2 regions of the Streptomyces sp. NBC_00385 genome follow, and region 2 is predicted to be linked to the other one. Evidence: riboswitches for the same ligand, from Rfam matches in the RefSeq annotation. Region 2 holds a riboswitch; the other holds the start of a gene.
What was found. Region 2 has a riboswitch for glycine ahead of gcvT (glycine cleavage system aminomethyltransferase GcvT). Riboswitches for the same ligand answer to the same signal wherever they lie in the genome.
Positions count from the first base shown of each region.

Region 1: another riboswitch for glycine. It lies ahead of gcvP (aminomethyl-transferring glycine dehydrogenase); the one in region 2 lies ahead of gcvT (glycine cleavage system aminomethyltransferase GcvT).

Region 1 covers NZ_CP107951.1:7,510,561-7,519,555, forward strand. Annotated here, with positions in the region: gene ftsR (transcriptional regulator FtsR) at 1-548, shown strand, start outside; gene OG959_RS33475 (bifunctional nuclease family protein) at 602-1,075, shown strand; gene OG959_RS33480 (MerR family transcriptional regulator) at 1,243-1,860, shown strand; gene OG959_RS33485 (DNA polymerase IV) at 1,954-3,417, shown strand; gene OG959_RS33490 (PRC-barrel domain-containing protein) at 3,339-3,710, opposite strand; glycine riboswitch at 3,824-3,921, shown strand; gene gcvP (aminomethyl-transferring glycine dehydrogenase) at 4,115-7,000, shown strand; gene OG959_RS33500 (DUF5999 family protein) at 7,083-7,289, opposite strand; gene OG959_RS33505 (hypothetical protein) at 7,612-8,205, opposite strand; gene OG959_RS33510 (glutamate-cysteine ligase family protein) at 8,687-8,995, shown strand, end outside.
Region 2 covers NZ_CP107951.1:2,172,464-2,181,458, forward strand. Annotated here, with positions in the region: gene OG959_RS09430 (enhanced serine sensitivity protein SseB C-terminal domain-containing protein) at 242-1,048, opposite strand; gene OG959_RS09435 (enhanced serine sensitivity protein SseB) at 1,222-1,992, opposite strand; gene OG959_RS09440 (AAA family ATPase) at 2,096-2,782, opposite strand; glycine riboswitch at 2,952-3,044, shown strand; gene gcvT (glycine cleavage system aminomethyltransferase GcvT) at 3,187-4,302, shown strand; gene gcvH (glycine cleavage system protein GcvH) at 4,405-4,782, shown strand; gene glyA (serine hydroxymethyltransferase) at 4,802-6,076, shown strand; gene OG959_RS09460 (L-serine ammonia-lyase) at 6,245-7,627, shown strand; gene OG959_RS09465 (hypothetical protein) at 8,381-8,995, shown strand, end outside.

The sequences.
Region 1 (8,995 bases), 5.3 Mb from region 2:
ACGACGTCGAGCGGCTGGCTCAGGTCCTCCGGATGCAGCGGGACCACTATCTTCCGCTGCGGGTCATCCGGGAGCACCTGGACGCCCTCGCCCGGGGCGAGCAGGTGACCCTGCCGGCTCCGGGTGGTGAGCCTGATACGGCCGGCCACAGCTGGAGCGGCGCGTCCGTCCGGGCCACCGCTGCCCGTATCGGCCGTGCCGAGCTCCTCGCGGCCGCGGAGGTCACCGAGAGCGACCTCGATGCCTGGGAGTCGTACGGTCTGGTCGCGCCGTCGGGGGAGGGCGGCTACGACGCCGCGACGGTCACCATCGCCAGGCTTGTGGCGGATCTGGGGCGATTCGGTCTCGAACCGCGTCATCTGCGAGCGATGCGAGGGGCCGCCGACCGGGAGGCCGGGCTGATCGAACAGGTCGTCGCACCCCTGCGCCGGCACCGGAATCCGCAGACCAGAGCACATGCGGAAGCCACCGCGAAGGAGCTCGCCGAGCTGTCCGTGCGGCTGCATTCGGCCCTCGTCCAGAGCGCTCTGCAGATCCGTCTCCACTGATCGAGGTGGGGCCCGACTACCCAAACCTGCCGAGCACGTCCTAGGGTTGCTGTGTGAACGAGCTCGACGTTGTGGGTGTCCGGGTGGAAATGCCCTCCAACCAACCGATCGTGCTCCTGCGTGAAGTGGGAGGCGACCGGTACCTCCCCATTTGGATCGGTCCTGGTGAGGCGACCGCGATCGCCTTCGCCCAGCAGGGCATGGCTCCGGCCAGGCCGCTGACCCATGATCTCTTCAAGGATGTGCTCGAGGCCGTGGGCCAGGAGCTCACCGAGGTCCGGATCACGGATCTGCGAGAAGGGGTCTTCTACGCGGAGCTGGTCTTCGCCAGTGGAGTCGAAGTGAGCGCGCGGCCTTCCGACGCCATAGCGCTCGCCCTGCGCACCGGCACGCCGATCTACGGCAGTGACGGGGTGCTCGACGATGCGGGAATCGCGATTCCCGACGAGCAGGAGGACGAGGTGGAGAAGTTCCGCGAGTTCCTCGACCAGATCTCGCCGGAGGACTTCGGTACGAACAGTCAGTGACGTCCCAAGGGGGCTCCGCCAGCGCATCCGACAAGCCTTTCCCGGTTGTGAGTCACGGGAAACCACCCTCAGGGTGATTATCACTCGGCGTGCCGAGTGTGGCGATCGTTGACGCACCCCGGGTGACTGCCTACCTTCGAGTGGGCAGGTCAAGGACGGAGGTCGGCGTGAGAAGCAGCGGCGACGGTACGGCAGTGGGTGGGCCGTATCCGCAGCAGGGGAGTACAGCCGGCCACACCATCAGGCAACCGGCTGCGCCGGATGCGGTGGCGGGGGACGGCGTGAAATCGGCCGACGAGATCGGTTACCGAGGGCCGACGGCATGCGCGGCAGCGGGGATCACCTACCGGCAGCTCGACTACTGGGCCCGCACGGGCCTGGTGGAGCCGAGCGTCCGCCCGGCCTACGGGTCGGGCACACAGCGGCTCTACAGCTTCCGGGACGTCGTCCTGCTGAAGATCGTGAAGCGTTTCCTCGACACCGGGGTCGCCCTTCAGAACATCCGCACCACGGTGCAGCACCTGAGGGCCCGCGGTTTTCAGGACCTCGAGCGCATGACGCTGATGAGTGACGGAGCGACCGTGTACGAGTGCTCCTCGCCCGCGGAGGTCGTCGAGCTGCTCCAAGGGGGTCAGGGCGTCTTCGGCATCGCTGTCGGGGTGGTGTGGCGGGACGTGGACGCCGCGCTCTCTCAGCTGCACGGTGAGCGTGTGGACACCGGCGAGACGCTGATCGGCAACAACCCCACCGACGAGCTGGCCCGCCGCCGCAACCGGGCGGGCTGACCGGGTGGGAGGGCGGCCGCGCCCCGGGAAACCGGGGTGCGCCGGCCTCTGTGACAGGGCGACTGTCAGTGCCGTAGGGCACCATCGATTGATGTGAGAGCCGCGCCCACCATCCTGCATCTGGACATGGATGCCTTCTACGCTTCCGCGGAGCAGGCGGCGAAGCCGAGCCTGCGCGGTAAGCCGGTCGTGGTGGGCGGCCTCGGCCCCCGGGGAGTCGTGGCCACCGCCTCCTACGAGGCGCGTCGTTTCGGGGTGCATTCGGCGATGCCGATGGCGCAGGCCAGACGGCTGGCGCCGAACGCGGCCTATCTGGTGCCGCGCTTCACGCTCTACCGGACCGTGAGCGACCAGGTCATGGAGCTGCTGGGCCGCCTCTCGCCCCTGGTGGAGCCACTCAGCCTCGACGAGGCCTTCGTCGACCTGGAGGCGGGCGGGACGGCGGACGACACGGCCTCGGCCATGGAGATCGGCGAGCAGCTGCGCGGGGCGATCGAGGCGGTCACGGGGCTCAGCGGCTCCGTCGGCCTCGCGGGCTCCAAGATGCTGGCGAAGATCGCCTCCGAGGAGGCGAAGCCCAACGGGATCCTGCTGATAGAGCCGGGCACGGAGCGGGCGCTGCTGGCGCCCATGCCGGTGCGCACCCTGCCCGGCGTCGGCCCCGCCACCGCGGACCACCTGCGCCGCGCCGGAATGACCACCGTCAACGACCTCGCCGAGGCGGGCGAGGCGGAGCTCGTACGGCTGCTGGGCAAGGCGCACGGCAGCTCCCTGCACCGCATGGCGTCCGGATACGACGACCGGCCGGTGGTCGCCGAGCGCGACGCCAAATCGGTCTCCGTCGAGGACACCTTCGACACGGATCTCCACGACCGGGTCCGGGTGCGGACCGAGGTGGAGCGACTCGCCGACCGCTGCGTCCACCGGCTGAGGGCCGCCGGACGGTCAGGACGCACGGTGGTGCTGAAGGTGCGGCGTTACGACTTCTCCACCCTCACCCGCTCGGAGACGCTCCGCGGGCCCACGGACGACCCCTCGGTCGTCAGAGAGGCCGCTGCGCGGCTCCTGGAGGCCGTGGACACGACCGGGGGCGTCCGGCTGCTCGGCGTCGGCGTCACCGGCCTCGCCGACTTCACCCAGGAGGACCTGTTCGCCCAGGCAGCCGGTGAGCGGATGGCCGCAGAGCTCCCGGACACCGCGGAGCCGGGCGGGCACGCCGCTGCGGACGACGGAGGGCCGGAGAGCGAGGAACCCGCACACGAGAGCCCGGAGCAGCTCGCCGCGCGGCGCTGGCCGGCCGGGCACGACGTACGCCACGGGACCTACGGCCACGGCTGGGTGCAGGGGAGCGGGGTCGGGCGGGTGACGGTGCGGTTCGAGGAACCGGAATCGGCGCCCGGCCGGGTCCGTACGTTCCGTATCGATGATCCGGAACTGCAGCCGGCCGATCCGCTGCCGCTCGTGCGGAACCCGGTGGACTACTCGTCCTGGCCGGCCAGCTTGCCGAAGTCACGGTCCGGAGCGCTCTCGGCGGGCGCCGCCGAGTCCAGACCGTAGTGCCGGTAGAGCTGGAGCTCCTGGTCCGGCGAGAGATGGCGGCCGACCCCGAAGTCGGGTGCGTCCTTGATCAGGGCACGGTCGAAGGGGATGCGCAGCGTGTCCTCGACGAATTCGCTGGGCTCCAGCGGGACGAAGGCGTCCCGGCTGAACAGTCCGGTGCGCACGGCCGCCCATTCGGGCACGCCCGTCGCGTCGTCGAGATACACCTCGTCCACGGTTCCGATCTTGGTGCCCTTGCGGTCGAACGCCTTGCGGCCGATCAGGCTGCGCGGATCGATGTCGGTCTGCACGGTCCCTCCCACTGGTCGTGGCTGCTCCACAGGCACTACAGAAGTGCAGATCCGTGGCGTCGGCCACTCGAGATTTCCCTCGCATACCCCGCTGGTACGCTGGCCATGGCTGCTGACCCCGTGCGGGAGAGTCCTCCGGAGGAAAACCGGAGGGCGCCGAAGGAGCAAATCCTCCCCGGAATCTCTCAGGCCCCCGTACCGCACGGACGAGGTCACTCTGGAAAGCAGGAAGGGTTGCGCACGGCCACGGCCGGGCCGGAACCCTTCCTCACCGACGGTGAAAGCCGGTGCGCCCCGTGGGCACCGGTGAAGCTCTCAGGTTGAGATGACAGAGGGGGAGGCCGTTCGGGCACCCCGCGCCGTGGTGCCCCTCGCAGGTCGTGACAGACCAGGAGGCCTCCATCATGACCCCCCGTCGCACTTCGCTCTCCCAGCTGGAACAGGGAATCCCGTTCGAGCAGCGCCACATCGGTCCCGATGCCGAGGCACAGGCGAAGATGCTCGCCCAGGTCGGTTACGGCTCGCTCGACGAGCTCACCGCCGCCGCGGTGCCCGATGTGATCAGGAGCGCCGAGGCCCTGAACCTGCCGGCCGCCCGGACCGAGGCCGAGGTCCTCGCCGAGCTGCGTCTGCTCGCCGACCGCAACCAGGTCCTGGCCCCGATGATCGGGCTCGGCTACTACGGCACGTTCACCCCGCCGGTGATCCTCCGCAACGTGATGGAGAACCCCGCCTGGTACACGGCCTACACGCCGTACCAGCCCGAGATCTCCCAGGGGCGCCTCGAAGCCCTCCTGAACTTCCAGACGATGGTCGCCGAGCTCACCGGGCTGCCCACCTCCGGTGCCTCGCTGCTCGACGAGGGCACCGCCGCGGCCGAGGCCATGGCACTGGCCCGGCGCGTCGGCAAGGTCAGGAACGGCGTCTTCCTGGTCGACGCGGACACCCTCCCGCAGACCGTCGCCGTCATCGAGACCCGCGCTGAGCCGACCGGCGTCGAGGTCGTCGTCGCCGACCTCACCGACGGCATCCCCGCCGAGCTCGCCGAGCGCGGCGTCTTCGGCGTGCTGCTGCAGTACCCGGGCGCCTCCGGAGCCGTGAGGGACATCAAGCCCGTCATCGAGCAGGCCCACGAGCTCGGCGCGATCGTCACCGTGGCCGCCGATCTGCTCGCCCTCACCCTGCTCACGTCCCCCGGGGACCTGGGCGCGGACATCGCCGTCGGCACCACGCAGCGCTTCGGTGTGCCGATGGGCTTCGGCGGACCGCACGCCGGCTTCATGGCGGTGCGCGAGAAGTTCGCGCGCAGCCTCCCGGGCCGTCTCGTCGGTGTCTCCGTGGACGCGGACGGCAACAAGGCGTACCGGCTGGCCCTGCAGACCCGCGAGCAGCACATCCGCCGGGAGAAGGCCACCAGCAACATCTGCACCGCGCAGGTGCTGCTCGCCGTGATGGCCGGCATGTACGCCGTCTACCACGGTCCCGACGGGCTCCGGACGATCGCCCGGCGCACCCACCGTTACGCGGCCATCCTGGCCGAGGGCCTGCGGGCCGCCGGTGTCGACGTGGTGACCGGTGCCCACTTCGACACGCTCACCGTCCGGGTTCCGGGCAAGGCCTCCGCGGTCGTCGCCGACGCCCGTGAGCGCGGTGTGAACCTGCGGCTCGTCGATGGCGACCTCGTCTCTCTCGCCTGCGACGAGACCACCACCCGCGCGCAGATCGCGGCCGTCTGGGCGGCCTTCGGTGCCGAGGGCGACATCGAGGCGCTGGACGCCGCGACCGCCGACGCGCTGCCCGAAGGACTGCTGCGCACCGACGCGTTCCTGACCCACCCGGTCTTCCACCAGCACCGCTCCGAGACCGCGATGCTGCGCTACCTGCGCAAGCTCGCCGACCGCGACTACGCGCTGGACCGCGGCATGATCCCGCTCGGTTCCTGCACCATGAAGCTGAACGCGACCGCCGAGATGGAGTCGATCACCTGGCCCGAGTTCGGCGCGATGCACCCGTTCGCACCGGCTGAGCAGGCCGAGGGCTTCCTGACGCTCATCCGCGAGCTGGAGGAGCGCCTGGCCGAGGTCACCGGTTACGACGCGGTGTCCATCCAGCCGAACGCCGGCTCACAGGGCGAGTTCGCGGGGCTTCTGGCCGTGCGCGCGTACCACCGTGCCAACGGAGACGAGGGCCGGACCGTCTGTCTGATCCCGTCCTCCGCGCACGGCACCAACGCCGCCAGCGCCGTGATGGCCGGGATGAAGGTCGTCGTGGTGAAGACCGCCGACGACGGCGAGGTCGACATCGAGGACCTGCGCGCCAAGATCGCGCAGTACCGCGACGAGCTCGCCGTGCTGATGATCACCTACCCGTCCACGCACGGCGTCTTCGAGGAGCACGTCGCCGACATCTGCGCCGAGGTGCACGACGCCGGCGGTCAGGTGTACGTCGACGGTGCCAACCTCAACGCGCTGGTGGGCCTCGCCAAGCCGGGACACTTCGGCGGCGACGTCTCGCACCTGAACCTGCACAAGACCTTCTGCATCCCGCACGGCGGCGGCGGTCCCGGCGTCGGTCCCGTCGGGGTGCGCGCGCACCTGGCGCCGTACCTCCCGAACCACCCGCTGCAGCCCGCCGCCGGTCCGGAGACCGGTGTGGGACCGATCTCGGCCGCTCCGTGGGGCTCGGCCGGCATCCTGCCGATCTCGTGGGCGTACGTACGCCTGATGGGGGGCGAGGGCCTGAAGCGTGCGACGCAGGTCGCCGTACTCGCGGCCAACTACATCGCCAAGCGGCTGGAGCCGCACTACCCGATCCTGTACAACGGCCCGGCGGGACTGGTGGCGCACGAGTGCATCGTGGATCTGCGGCCCATCTCCAAGGCGACCGGCGTCAGCATCGACGATGTCGCCAAGCGCCTCATCGACTACGGCTTCCACTCGCCGACCATGTCGTTCCCCGTCGCGGGCACGCTCATGATCGAGCCGACCGAGAGCGAGGACCTCGCGGAGCTGGACCGGTTCTGCGACACCATGATCGCCATTCGCGGTGAGATCGAGAAGGTCGCCTCGGGCGAGTGGAGCGCGGGCGACAACCCGCTGGGCAACGCCCCGCACACCGCGGCCGCGCTGGGCGGTGAGTGGGAGCACGGCTACAGCCGCGAGGTGGCCGTCTTCCCCGCCGGGGTCTCGGCCGCCGACAAGTACTGGCCGCCGGTGCGCCGGATCGACGGCGCGTTCGGTGACCGCAACCTCGTCTGCTCCTGCCCGCCGCTGGAGGAGTACGACAACTGACGCCTGATCACAGGGCGTGACGCGGACACGCGTGGGGGCCGGTGCGGAGAACTCTCCGGGCCGGCCCCTTTCGTGCGGCCGTTCAGGCCGCCTTCACCACCCGGCCTGTTCCCAGCGGCCGGTGCGGGGCGATGATCTGCCCGTCCGGAAGCAGCTCACCGGTGTCCTCGAAGAGCAGGACGCCGTTGCACAGCAGGCTCCAGCCCTGTTCCGGGTGGTGCGCCACGAGACGGGCGGCTTCCCGGTCGGCGGAGTCGGCTGTCGGGCAGGCTGGCTGGTGCTGACACATGGCTGGGTTCTTTCGCTGCGTTGAGTTGAGTGTCCTGCGGCTTGAAGAGGTGTTCATGGCCGCCCCCCGTATCGATCGGTCCGGTCCCAGTGTTGCCCCACGGACGTCGATCCGCAGGGATTTCGCAGCAGCGCTTCCACTCCTCTGAGGACGCATCACCCGCCCGGACGGTTCAGGGCAACTGCACTGTCACTTCGGGTGGTTCGGGGTGGCCGGATGGGGCTAGTCCGGATGGGCAGGTGTGGCCCCCACTTGATGGCACTGTGCCCCGCCACCGGATCCGGTGGCGGGGCACAGTGCCATCAAGTGGGGGAGCCGGGGCTCAGGCGGGGGAGCCGAGGAGGGGGCCGGGGCCGGGTGCGATACGGGTGGTGATCACGGGGAGCAGATCGGCGACCCGGTGCGGACGGTGTGCCGCGATGCCCGGTGGGGCGGGAGCCAGCGGTACCAGCAGATCGGCCGGGGCGGGGGATCCGCCGGACGCGTCGGCCCCGGTGTCCCCGTGCAGCCACAGCGCCAGCATGTACAGCTCGGGAATGGACAGCAGCCTCGGCTGGTACGGCGTCGCCGCCGCTTCCGCATGGCGCAGGGCGAGTTCGGTCGAGGCGATGTACGGGCCTTCGAAGAAGTGCGAGAAGGCCCAGCCGTCCGGGGTGAGCATCGTGTCCGCCGCGGCGACGGCCCGCTCCGTACTGCGGATCAGGAAGCGCCATCCGGTGAGCCGGGTCGTGGGCGCCGGCCCGTCCCGGCCGATGCGGTCCAGCACATGGACGGGGAGCGGGTGTTCGGGGCTCAGCGGTCCCTGGGCGGACCGCAGGGCGGGGGTGCGGGCCTCGCGGACCGCGGTCGGTGAACCGAGCGCCGCGAGAACGCTGCGCAGAGCGGGCGCGGGAGCCGGGGGTACATGCAGCGGCATAGTGGGTCGCCTCTCACTTCGGAGACACGGTGGAGCGTGGGCGGGTGCAGACGGCGCTGTCGGCGTGCGGGGCCAGAGGAGGCCGGTGACTGGGCCGGTGCGTCAACTCTCTGCCTCGTCCGCGGAGTTTATACGACACGTGTTCACGCGGTGTTTCCACTAGCCGCCACGGCTATTGCCGACAAGGCGGTATCCGGTCTTAATTATGCGGAGATTATGCTGATTCGGTGTGAGCGGCGCAGCCACCGCCTCGGGTTTTTCCCGCGCCGCGGTAGGCTGAAACGTGTCGGTGCTTTCCCTGCGCGCCGTCCAGGGAATCTGCGCACTGCGTCATGCCGAGTGAATGTGCCCCGGGCCTCAGTCATCAGATTAGCGGGTGCACGGCGTCTGCGGGGCGTTATGGATCTCGCTGTCTGGGCATTATCGACCGTGACGCGAGCGGCCTGGGCCGCGGGCTGCCCACTCGAGGAGGGATACTTCGATGGGGGAGAAGGTCGTTGCGGGCGCCTTTGACCTGTCCGATCGGCAGAAGTACCGGAGGAAGCTCCACCAGTGCCTGGAGGGGCTGGGGAGGCTCCTGGCGGAGCGGAGGTTCGACCGGCCGCGCAACCTCATGGGCATGGAGATCGAACTGAATCTGGCCGGCGCCGACGGTATGCCGAAGATGTTGAATGGGCAGGTTCTGGATCGCATCGCCAGCCGTGATTTCCAGACGGAACTGGGGATGTTCAATCTCGAAGTGAACATAGTTCCACATAATCTTTCAGGCCGTGTTCTCGATCAACTGGCC
Region 2 (8,995 bases):
TTCAGCCCTTTTGCGATCACCCGCCAGCCCTGACGGGGAATGTTTGCTCAACCGTGATGCGTTGAGTGATCTTCCGTTATCCGGACAGCTTGATCGAGTGAGCGGACTACTCGGCCGCTAATCCACCAGAACGGACATGACGCCCAACAGGCTCTATTGAGTGGCGATTTGGGCGACCGCTGCGGGCACCTTGTCCAGCCAGGGGCCGTTTGTCCGGTCCTGGGACCGGCCTGAACGGGGCCTAGTAGGCGCGCGGGGCGGGGCCGGGCGCCTGCGGGTATCCGTAACCGGGAGCGACGACCGCGCCCCGGCCGGCCGGGGCGTGCGGCTCGCGGTCGTAGAACGGACGGGAGTTGACGCGCAGCCACATCGCGACCGGGTCGTACTCGTCGGCCATCGCGACGGTGGACACCGGGAGCCCCTCCGGGACCGTGCCGATGGACTGCTGCATCATCGCCCGCACGGTGTCGACGGACGGGCCGCTCGTGTCGTACAGATCGAGACCGATGGCGAGGTACGGGACGCCGAGCGCGGGCTGCACCCAGGCGCGGCGCAGCGAGCGGATCGCGGGGGTGCGGTGGGCGTGCTGCGTGAGCTGCGCGTAGAACTGCGGGATCTCGATGGCGGGTTCGCTGATCCGCAGCGGCCCGGCCGGCATCCGGTCCAGGCCGGTGGCGATCCGGCGCAGGTCCAGCCAGGGGATGCCGACTCCGCCGCCCGGGGCGTGCGGATTCAGCCAGATGCCCCAGCGGTCGGGGAACAGCGCACGGGCGATGTCCCGGCCGCCGACGACCTCGTGGTCGCGGTTCCAGCCGCTGGCGGAGAGCTCCTGGGCCGAGGTGACACAGGGGGCGTAGCCGAGGCCGTCGATCTCCATGTTCCCGTACTGGGCGTCGGGCGAGCCTGCCCGGCCGTGCCAGAGCAGCATCCAGATCCGGTCGGCCGCCAGTGCCTGGAGGAGCGCCTCGTACGCGTCGTAGCGCCCGGGCGTCACTTGGCGCAGCATGTGCTCGACCTGCCCGGCCGCCGCGCTGCCTGCCGCACTCACCCTGGGTCCCGCCCCTCTTCGATCCAACGTCTCGGCTGCCGCTCCCGGGCTCTCGGGGACGGCTCGGTGCCGAGGCACCAGCCATCAAACCAGCTTATGCGTCGGCCCTGACACCGACTTGACTCCGCGGGACCGGGCCGTCGTCCCGCGCCGCCGGTCCCCGTGCCGTACCGCTACTCGGCGGCGCGCTGGTAGAAGGGCCGCACCCGCGCCCGCATCCAGTCGGCGACCGGGTCCTGAGCGACGTCGAGCAGCACCAGGTTGACCGGCCACGGCACCTCGACGCGCCCCAGGGCCCGCCCCAGGGCGTCCATGGGGGCGTTGCGTCCGGCACCGTCCCAGGTGGAGAACTCGATGCCGACGAAGAGGACGGGGTCGCCGCCCTCGATGCTGGCCAGGGCGCGGCGGGCGCTGAGCACGACGCCGCTCTCCTCGAACTCACCGGCCGCGGCGGAGAGGAAGTCGACGGGCTCCTGCTGCCAGTCCGGTTCGTACAGCCGGACCCGGCCGCCACTGGCGGGCCCGTCCAGCACGGTGCGCCCGGCCCGGCAGAGCTCGGCGACGGCGGGCGGCGGCAGCGGCATGCCGACCGCACCGCCCGGGTTCACCGCGATGCCGAGCTGCGGGGGCAGGCCCCGGGCGAACTCGCGCGCGGGGGCCACGGTGAACGACATGTGCGCGCCGACGCAGGTGAGGAACTGGTGTTCGGAGCTGAACACGGGGACGTACGGGGCGCCCTCGACGTCCAGCGTCGGCAGATCCAGGTCGGTGGCGTCCGGCGAGCCACCGTTGGGCAGGGGCACCCAGAGGTGGCTGCGGCCGAGCACCTCCACCAGTCGGCCGCCCGCCTCCGGGCTGCCGAGCGAGGCGCTCAGTACTTCTTCGAGCTCGTTGGCCGGCCATCCGCCCTGCGGATGGGGCCCGGCCGGTGCCGGAATGTCCACTGGTTCCCTCTCTCACCCCATGTCGTGCAGCAAGAGGTTAACGCCGCGGCCCCCGGTACCCGCCAGTCGCACACAGGCTGTCCAGCCATCGGACAGGTCGTTTTCAGGCCTCACTCTGTGCGTCTGCGAATGTGATCCGCGTCAGCAGGCCCGCCGCTTCCCGGTCCAGCAGCACCGCCGAGGCGCAGCCGAGCGGCAGCAGACCCGACTCGGTGTCCCGCAGCAGCCGCCCCACGGCCTTGCGGTGCCGCGCGAACGCGTACCCGGACACTCCGCGTCCGCGCTCGCGCTGCCCTTCCCTCGCCGTCCGCGGGGTGACGTCGAGGAGGACGAGGTGCAGGGTGCGGCCGCGGCGCCTGGCGTCACGGGCCAGCCAGCCGCGCACCCAGGCCTGGGTGCCGCAGTCGTGGACGACGACGGAGGCGCCGGAGCGCAGCACCCGCCACAGCCCCCAGTAGTGGGCGACGCGGACGAGCGGGCGGTAGAGGGCGTACGGAAGTAAGCGGGGCAGCCGGGCCGCCCAGCGGTCCCTGGTGTTCTGGGAGTCGATGGCGTGCTCCGAGACGGCCCGGTCAATGAGCGTCGACTTGCCGCTGCCGGGCAGCCCGGAGACCACCACCACGTCGCCGGCCGCGAAGTGCAGGCCGCGCGGGCTGCGCCCGTCCCGCTGCCGCAGATCCCGTACGACGGGCGCGTGCGGGCCCACGATCTCCCTGGCCGGTACCCCCGGCTGTGCGGGCAGTGCGCCGTGCGCGACCCCCGCGGTCGTCGCGTACCGCTGCAACGTCATCGCCCTCCCCCTGTCGGCTGACCCACACCTGCCCAAGAAGTGTAAAGAAAAGGTAATGCGGCACAACCGTCCGACCCGCCGGATCCCGCAGGAGACCGGCATCGGTACCGGCCCCCCACTCTCCCGCAATGCGTGCGATGATGACCCCGTCAACTGCATAAAGGCCGCTCGAATCCGCGCGGGAGAGTCCCGGCCCCGTGCCGGGCGCCGAAGGAGCAAGATCCTCCCTTGAATCTCTCAGGCCCCGTACCGCGTGGATGAGGCAGATCTGAAAAGCGAGTCGCTCAGCGGCTCCACCCAAGGTGCAAGCCGAACCCCTGCGGGGTCTCTCGGCGAACCTCTCAGGTTCCGATGACAGATGGGGAGGGATCGTCCTCGTCGTCATGCCCTGGGAGCCTTTATCCATGAGCACCGCCCCCCGCCTCACAGCCCTCGATGCCCTGCACCGTTCGCTGGGGGCCACCATGACCGACTTCGCGGGCTGGGACATGCCCCTGCGGTACGCCAGTGAGCGCGACGAGCACAACGCCGTCCGCACGAAGGCCGGGCTCTTCGACCTCTCCCACATGGGCGAGATCACCGTCACCGGCCCCGAGGCCGTCGCGCTGCTGAACTTCGCGCTCGTCGGCAACATCGGCACCGTCTCCGTGGGCCGCGCCCGCTACACGATGATCTGCGCCGAGGACGGCGGCATCCTGGACGACCTGATCGTCTACCGGCTGGGCGAGACCGAGTACATGGTGGTCGCCAACGCGGGCAACGCCCAGATCGTGCTGGACGCCCTGACCGCGCGCGCCGAGGGCTTCGACGCCGAGGTCCGCGACGACCGCGACGCGTACGCGCTGCTCGCCGTCCAGGGCCCCGAGTCCCCCGCCATCCTGGCCGCCGTCACCGACGCCGACCTGGACGGCCTGAAGTACTACGCCGGGCTACCGGGCACGGTCGCCGGGGTTCCCGCGCTCATCGCCCGTACCGGCTACACCGGTGAGGACGGCTTCGAGCTGTTCGTCGCGCCCGGGCACGCCGAGCAGCTGTGGACGGCCCTCACCGAGGCCGGTGCCTCGCGTGGCCTGATCCCGTGCGGGCTCTCCTGCCGCGACACGCTGCGCCTGGAGGCCGGCATGCCGCTGTACGGACACGAGCTGACCACGGCGCTGACGCCGTTCGACGCCGGTCTCGGCCGGGTCGTGAAGTTCGAGAAGGAGGGCGACTTCGTCGGCCGCAAGGCGCTGGAGACCGCCGCGGAGCGCGCCGAGACCGCCCCGCCCCGCAAGCTCGTCGGCCTGGTGGCCGAGGGCCGCCGGGTGCCGCGCGCCGGGTTCTCGGTCGTCGCGGACGGCCGGGTCATCGGCGAGGTCACCTCGGGCGCGCCCTCCCCCACGCTCGGCAAGCCGATCGCCATGGCGTACGTCGACGCCGCGCACGCCACGCCCGGCACCGAGGGCGTCGGCGTGGACATCCGGGGCAGCCACGAGCCGTACGAGGTCGTGGCGCTGCCGTTCTACAAGCGCCAGAAGTAGAACCACGGGGCGCGACAGGCACCGCGTACGTGACGCAGTCCTGTCTCACACCGTAAGACCACCGTTCATCAGCACTCCCCCGCGTACAGGAGAATTCAGGTCATGAGCAACCCCCAGCAGCTGCGGTACAGCAAGGAGCACGAGTGGCTGTCGGCCGTCGAGGACGGTGTGGCCACGATCGGCATCACGGAGTACGCGGCCAACGCGCTCGGTGACGTCGTCTACGCCCAGCTCCCCGAGGTCGGTGACACGGTGACCGCGGGCGAGACCTGCGGCGAGCTGGAGTCGACCAAGTCGGTCAGCGACCTGTACTCGCCGGTGACCGGCGAGGTCACGGCCGCGAACCAGGACGTCGTGGACGACCCGTCCCTGGTGAACTCCGCTCCGTTCGAAGGCGGCTGGCTGTTCAAGGTACGCGTCACGGATGAGCCCGCAGATCTGCTCTCCGCGGACGAGTACACCGCGTTCTCCGGCAACTGAGACCCCAAGGGACCACCTGATGTCGCTTCTGAACTCCTCCCTCCACGAGCTGGACCCGGACGTCGCCGCCGCTGTCGACGCCGAGCTCCACCGTCAGCAGTCCACCCTCGAGATGATCGCCTCGGAGAACTTCGCTCCGGTCGCGGTCATGGAGGCCCAGGGCTCCGTCCTGACCAACAAGTACGCCGAGGGCTACCCCGGCCGCCGCTACTACGGCGGCTGTGAGCACGTCGACGTGGTCGAGCAGATCGCGATCGACCGCATCAAGGCGCTCTTCGGCGCCGAGGCCGCGAACGTGCAGCCGCACTCCGGCGCGCAGGCCAACGCCGCCGCCATGTTCGCGCTGCTGAAGCCGGGCGACACGATCATGGGCCTGAACCTGGCCCACGGCGGTCACCTGACCCACGGCATGAAGATCAACTTCTCCGGCAAGCTCTACAACGTGGTCCCGTACCACGTCGACGACACGGGCGTCGTGGACATGGCCGAGGTCGAGCGCCTCGCCAAGGAGTCCAAGCCGAAGCTGATCGTGGCCGGCTGGTCCGCCTACCCGCGCCAGCTGGACTTCGCCGCCTTCCGCCGCATCGCGGACGAGGTCGGCGCGTACCTGATGGTCGACATGGCGCACTTCGCCGGTCTCGTCGCCGCGGGCCTGCACCCCAACCCGGTGCCGCACGCCCACGTCGTCACCACCACCACGCACAAGACCCTCGGCGGTCCGCGCGGTGGCGTGATCCTCTCCACCCAGGAGCTCGCCAAGAAGATCAACTCGGCGGTCTTCCCGGGTCAGCAGGGCGGTCCGCTGGAGCACGTGATCGCGGCCAAGGCGGTCTCGTTCAAGGTCGCGGCGACCGAGGAGTTCAAGGAGCGCCAGCAGCGCACCCTGGACGGCGCCCGCATCCTGGCCGAGCGCCTGGTGCAGCCGGACGTCACCGAGGTCGGCGTCTCCGTCCTGTCCGGCGGCACCGACGTGCACCTGGTCCTCGTCGACCTGCGCAACTCCGAGCTGGACGGCCAGCAGGCCGAGGACCGGCTCCACGAGCTGGGCATCACGGTCAACCGCAACGCCATCCCCAACGACCCGCGGCCGCCCATGGTCACCTCGGGTCTGCGGATCGGCACGCCGGCGCTCGCCACCCGCGGTTTCCAGACGGCGGACTTCACCGAGGTCGCCGAGATCATCGCGTCGGCGCTGAAGGCGCCCTCTCCCCTTGGGGAGGCTGACGCGGACGACCTGAAGGCCCGCGTCGTCGCGCTCGCCGACAAGTTCCCGCTGTACCCCGGTGTGAAGTAGCCGGACCGGCTCATTTGCACATGGGGGCGGGGCACCGCGCACACTGAACAGTGAGCGCGGTGCCCCATCCCTTGCCCGCGCTTCCTTGTCCCGCTCTTCGGGCCCACCCCCGCCCGTACCGCACCACCCGGCAGACAACGGCGTCTACCAACCCTTAGGAGTCACCCCGTGGCCATCTCGGTCTTCGACCTGTTCTCGATCGGCATCGGCCCGTCCAGCTCCCATACGGTCGGCCCCATGCGCGCGGCCCGTATGTTCGCGCGCCGGCTGAAGAACGAGGGCCTGCTGGCCCACACCGCCTCGATACGCGCCGAACTCTTCGGCTCGCTCGGCGCCACCGGCCACGGCCACGGCACCCCCAAGGCCGTGCTGCTCGGCCTGGAGGGCGAGTCCCCCCGTACCGTCGACGTCGAGACGGCCGACGACCGGGTCGAGGCGATCCGCGCCACCGGGCGGATCAACCTCCTCGGCATGCACGAGATCGCCTTCGACGCCGACAAGCAGCTGGTCCTGCACCGCCGCAAGAGGCTGCCGTACCACGCCAACGGCATGACCGTCTTCGCGTACGACCACGAGGGCGCCCCGCTCCTGGAGAAGACGTACTACTCGGTCGGCGGCGGCTTCGTCGTGGACGAGGACGCGGTGGGCGAGGACCGGATCGTCCCCGACGACACGGCACTCAGGCACCCCTTCCGTACCGGCGACGAGCTGTTGCGGCTCGCGCGGGACACCGGTCTGTCGATCTCCTCCCTGATGCTGGAGAACGAGCGCGCCTGGCGCACCGAGGACGAGATCCGCTCCGGGCTGCTCGACATCTGGCGCGCCATGCAGGCGTGCGTCTCCCGCGGCATGTCCCGCGAGGGCATCCTGCCCGGCGGCCTCAAGGTCCGCCGCCGCGCCGCGAACACCGCCCGCCAGCTGCGCGCCGAGGGCGATCCGCAGACCCACGCGATGGAGTGGATCACCCTCTACGCGATGGCGGTCAACGAGGAGAACGCCGCGGGCGGCCGCGTGGTCACCGCTCCGACGAACGGCGCGGCCGGCATCATCCCGGCGGTACTGCACTACTACATGAACTTCGCGGCAGGCGGCGCCACCGAGGCGGAGAAGGACGACAGCATCGTCCGCTTCCTCCTGGCGGCCGGCGCCATCGGCATGCTGTTCAAGGAGAACGCCTCCATCTCCGGCGCCGAGGTCGGCTGCCAGGGCGAGGTCGGCTCCGCCTGCTCGATGGCCGCGGGCGCCCTCGCCGAGGTCCTGGGCGGCACCCCGGAACAGGTCGAGAACGCCGCGGAGATCGGCATGGAGCACAATCTCGGTCTGACCTGCGACCCGGTCGGCGGCCTCGTCCAGATCCCGTGCATCGAACGCAACGGCATGGCGGCCGTGAAGGCCGTCACCGCGGCGAAGATGGCGCTGCGCGGCGACGGCAGCCACAAGGTCTCCCTCGACAAGGTCATCAAGACCATGAAGGAGACGGGTGCCGACATGAGCGTCAAGTACAAGGAGACCGCCCGCGGCGGGCTCGCGGTGAACATCATCGAGTGCTAGTCGGATAGGCCCTGACCAGCGCGTTTGCTTCTTTCAGCGCTGTCAGGGCCTTCCCTGCCTACGGGGTGGAAAGTCCCTGGAAACCCCCTGGGACAGACGTGAAAGTCCCTGAAAAGTCCCTGGGATGTCCCCGTAGGACTTGGCTGATCGCCGTTGCGGCAGACCAACTTCCAGGCTGATCTGGCGCTCTTACGGCCGACTCAGGTAGTGGTTACATGCCAGGTAGCGAAACCTACGCATGACGAGTTGTCCGGTGTCGCTCCGCGAGCATCCGCCACCGTCCGCCCCTCGCACCCAACGGCTGAACAGGCGCCTACTCGCACCCATGCGGACGGTGGCGGACGCTCCCGGACGGAGCAGGTACCGAGACCACGGTGCTGCTGGTCTCGGCCTCTAACCGCCGTGTCCCAATCGCTACAGGCAGAGAGCTCCAACCCGATTGCTTCTGGAGCCAATAGGGAGGAAAATTGCTCTACTCAAGTGTGGACGTCATGGGGAAGGTGCCGTCTCAGTAGGGTGGGGGACATGGGGACGGATCGTCGCACTTTTGGATCTTGGCGCCTTCGAGGTGGCCGCTACGAACAACAGGGTTTGCCCGTTGAGGTCTTGGCAGAGTTCGCCAGGTATGAGCGTCTCGTGGTCGACGTGGCACGCGGGTTGTACAAGCAGCGACACGCCACGCGACAGAGGGTTCCTAGGGGTTTCGCGTCCTCTTTCTCTCTCCGCCTTTCGGACATCCAGGCCGGAAGCGTGGTGCCCATTCTTGAGCGTGCCACCAATGAGACTGACACCCTCTTCGATGAGGACTCAGGCATCTTCGACGAGGCACGAATCCTAATTCAAGACACTTTGCGCTCCATCCAGTCCGGATCCGGCATTCCGCGGACCTTCCCGCCGCACGCACTTCGCGAATTCTCACGCTTCGGACGCAGCTTGCAGGATGACGAATCAATCGTCTTCGACAGTGGCAGCCCATCCGAAGTGATCTACTCGCAATCAGTCCGCCGATTGATTCACGAGAAGGCGCGCCTTGAGCGATTCGAGATTGAAACGCTCATCGCAGGGCAGGTCATCGGAGTAAACGCAGAAAAGGGCACATTCGACTTCCGCCTATCTAGCGGGAAACAGGTACTGGGGCGCTTCTCCTCCGACGACATCGTCGTGGACCTTAAGCAATACCTAGATCGATCAACAATGGCCCCCACTGTCGCCGTTAACGCCGTAGCAATTCAGTCACTAGATGGCGACTATATCGAGATTCAGGACATTCTGTCGATCGAACCGGTTCTGCCGCCTGAGTGGTCAGAACGTCTCCTGACATTGCAGACTCTCGAAAATGGCTGGCTCGATGGCATCGGCAAGGAAGTG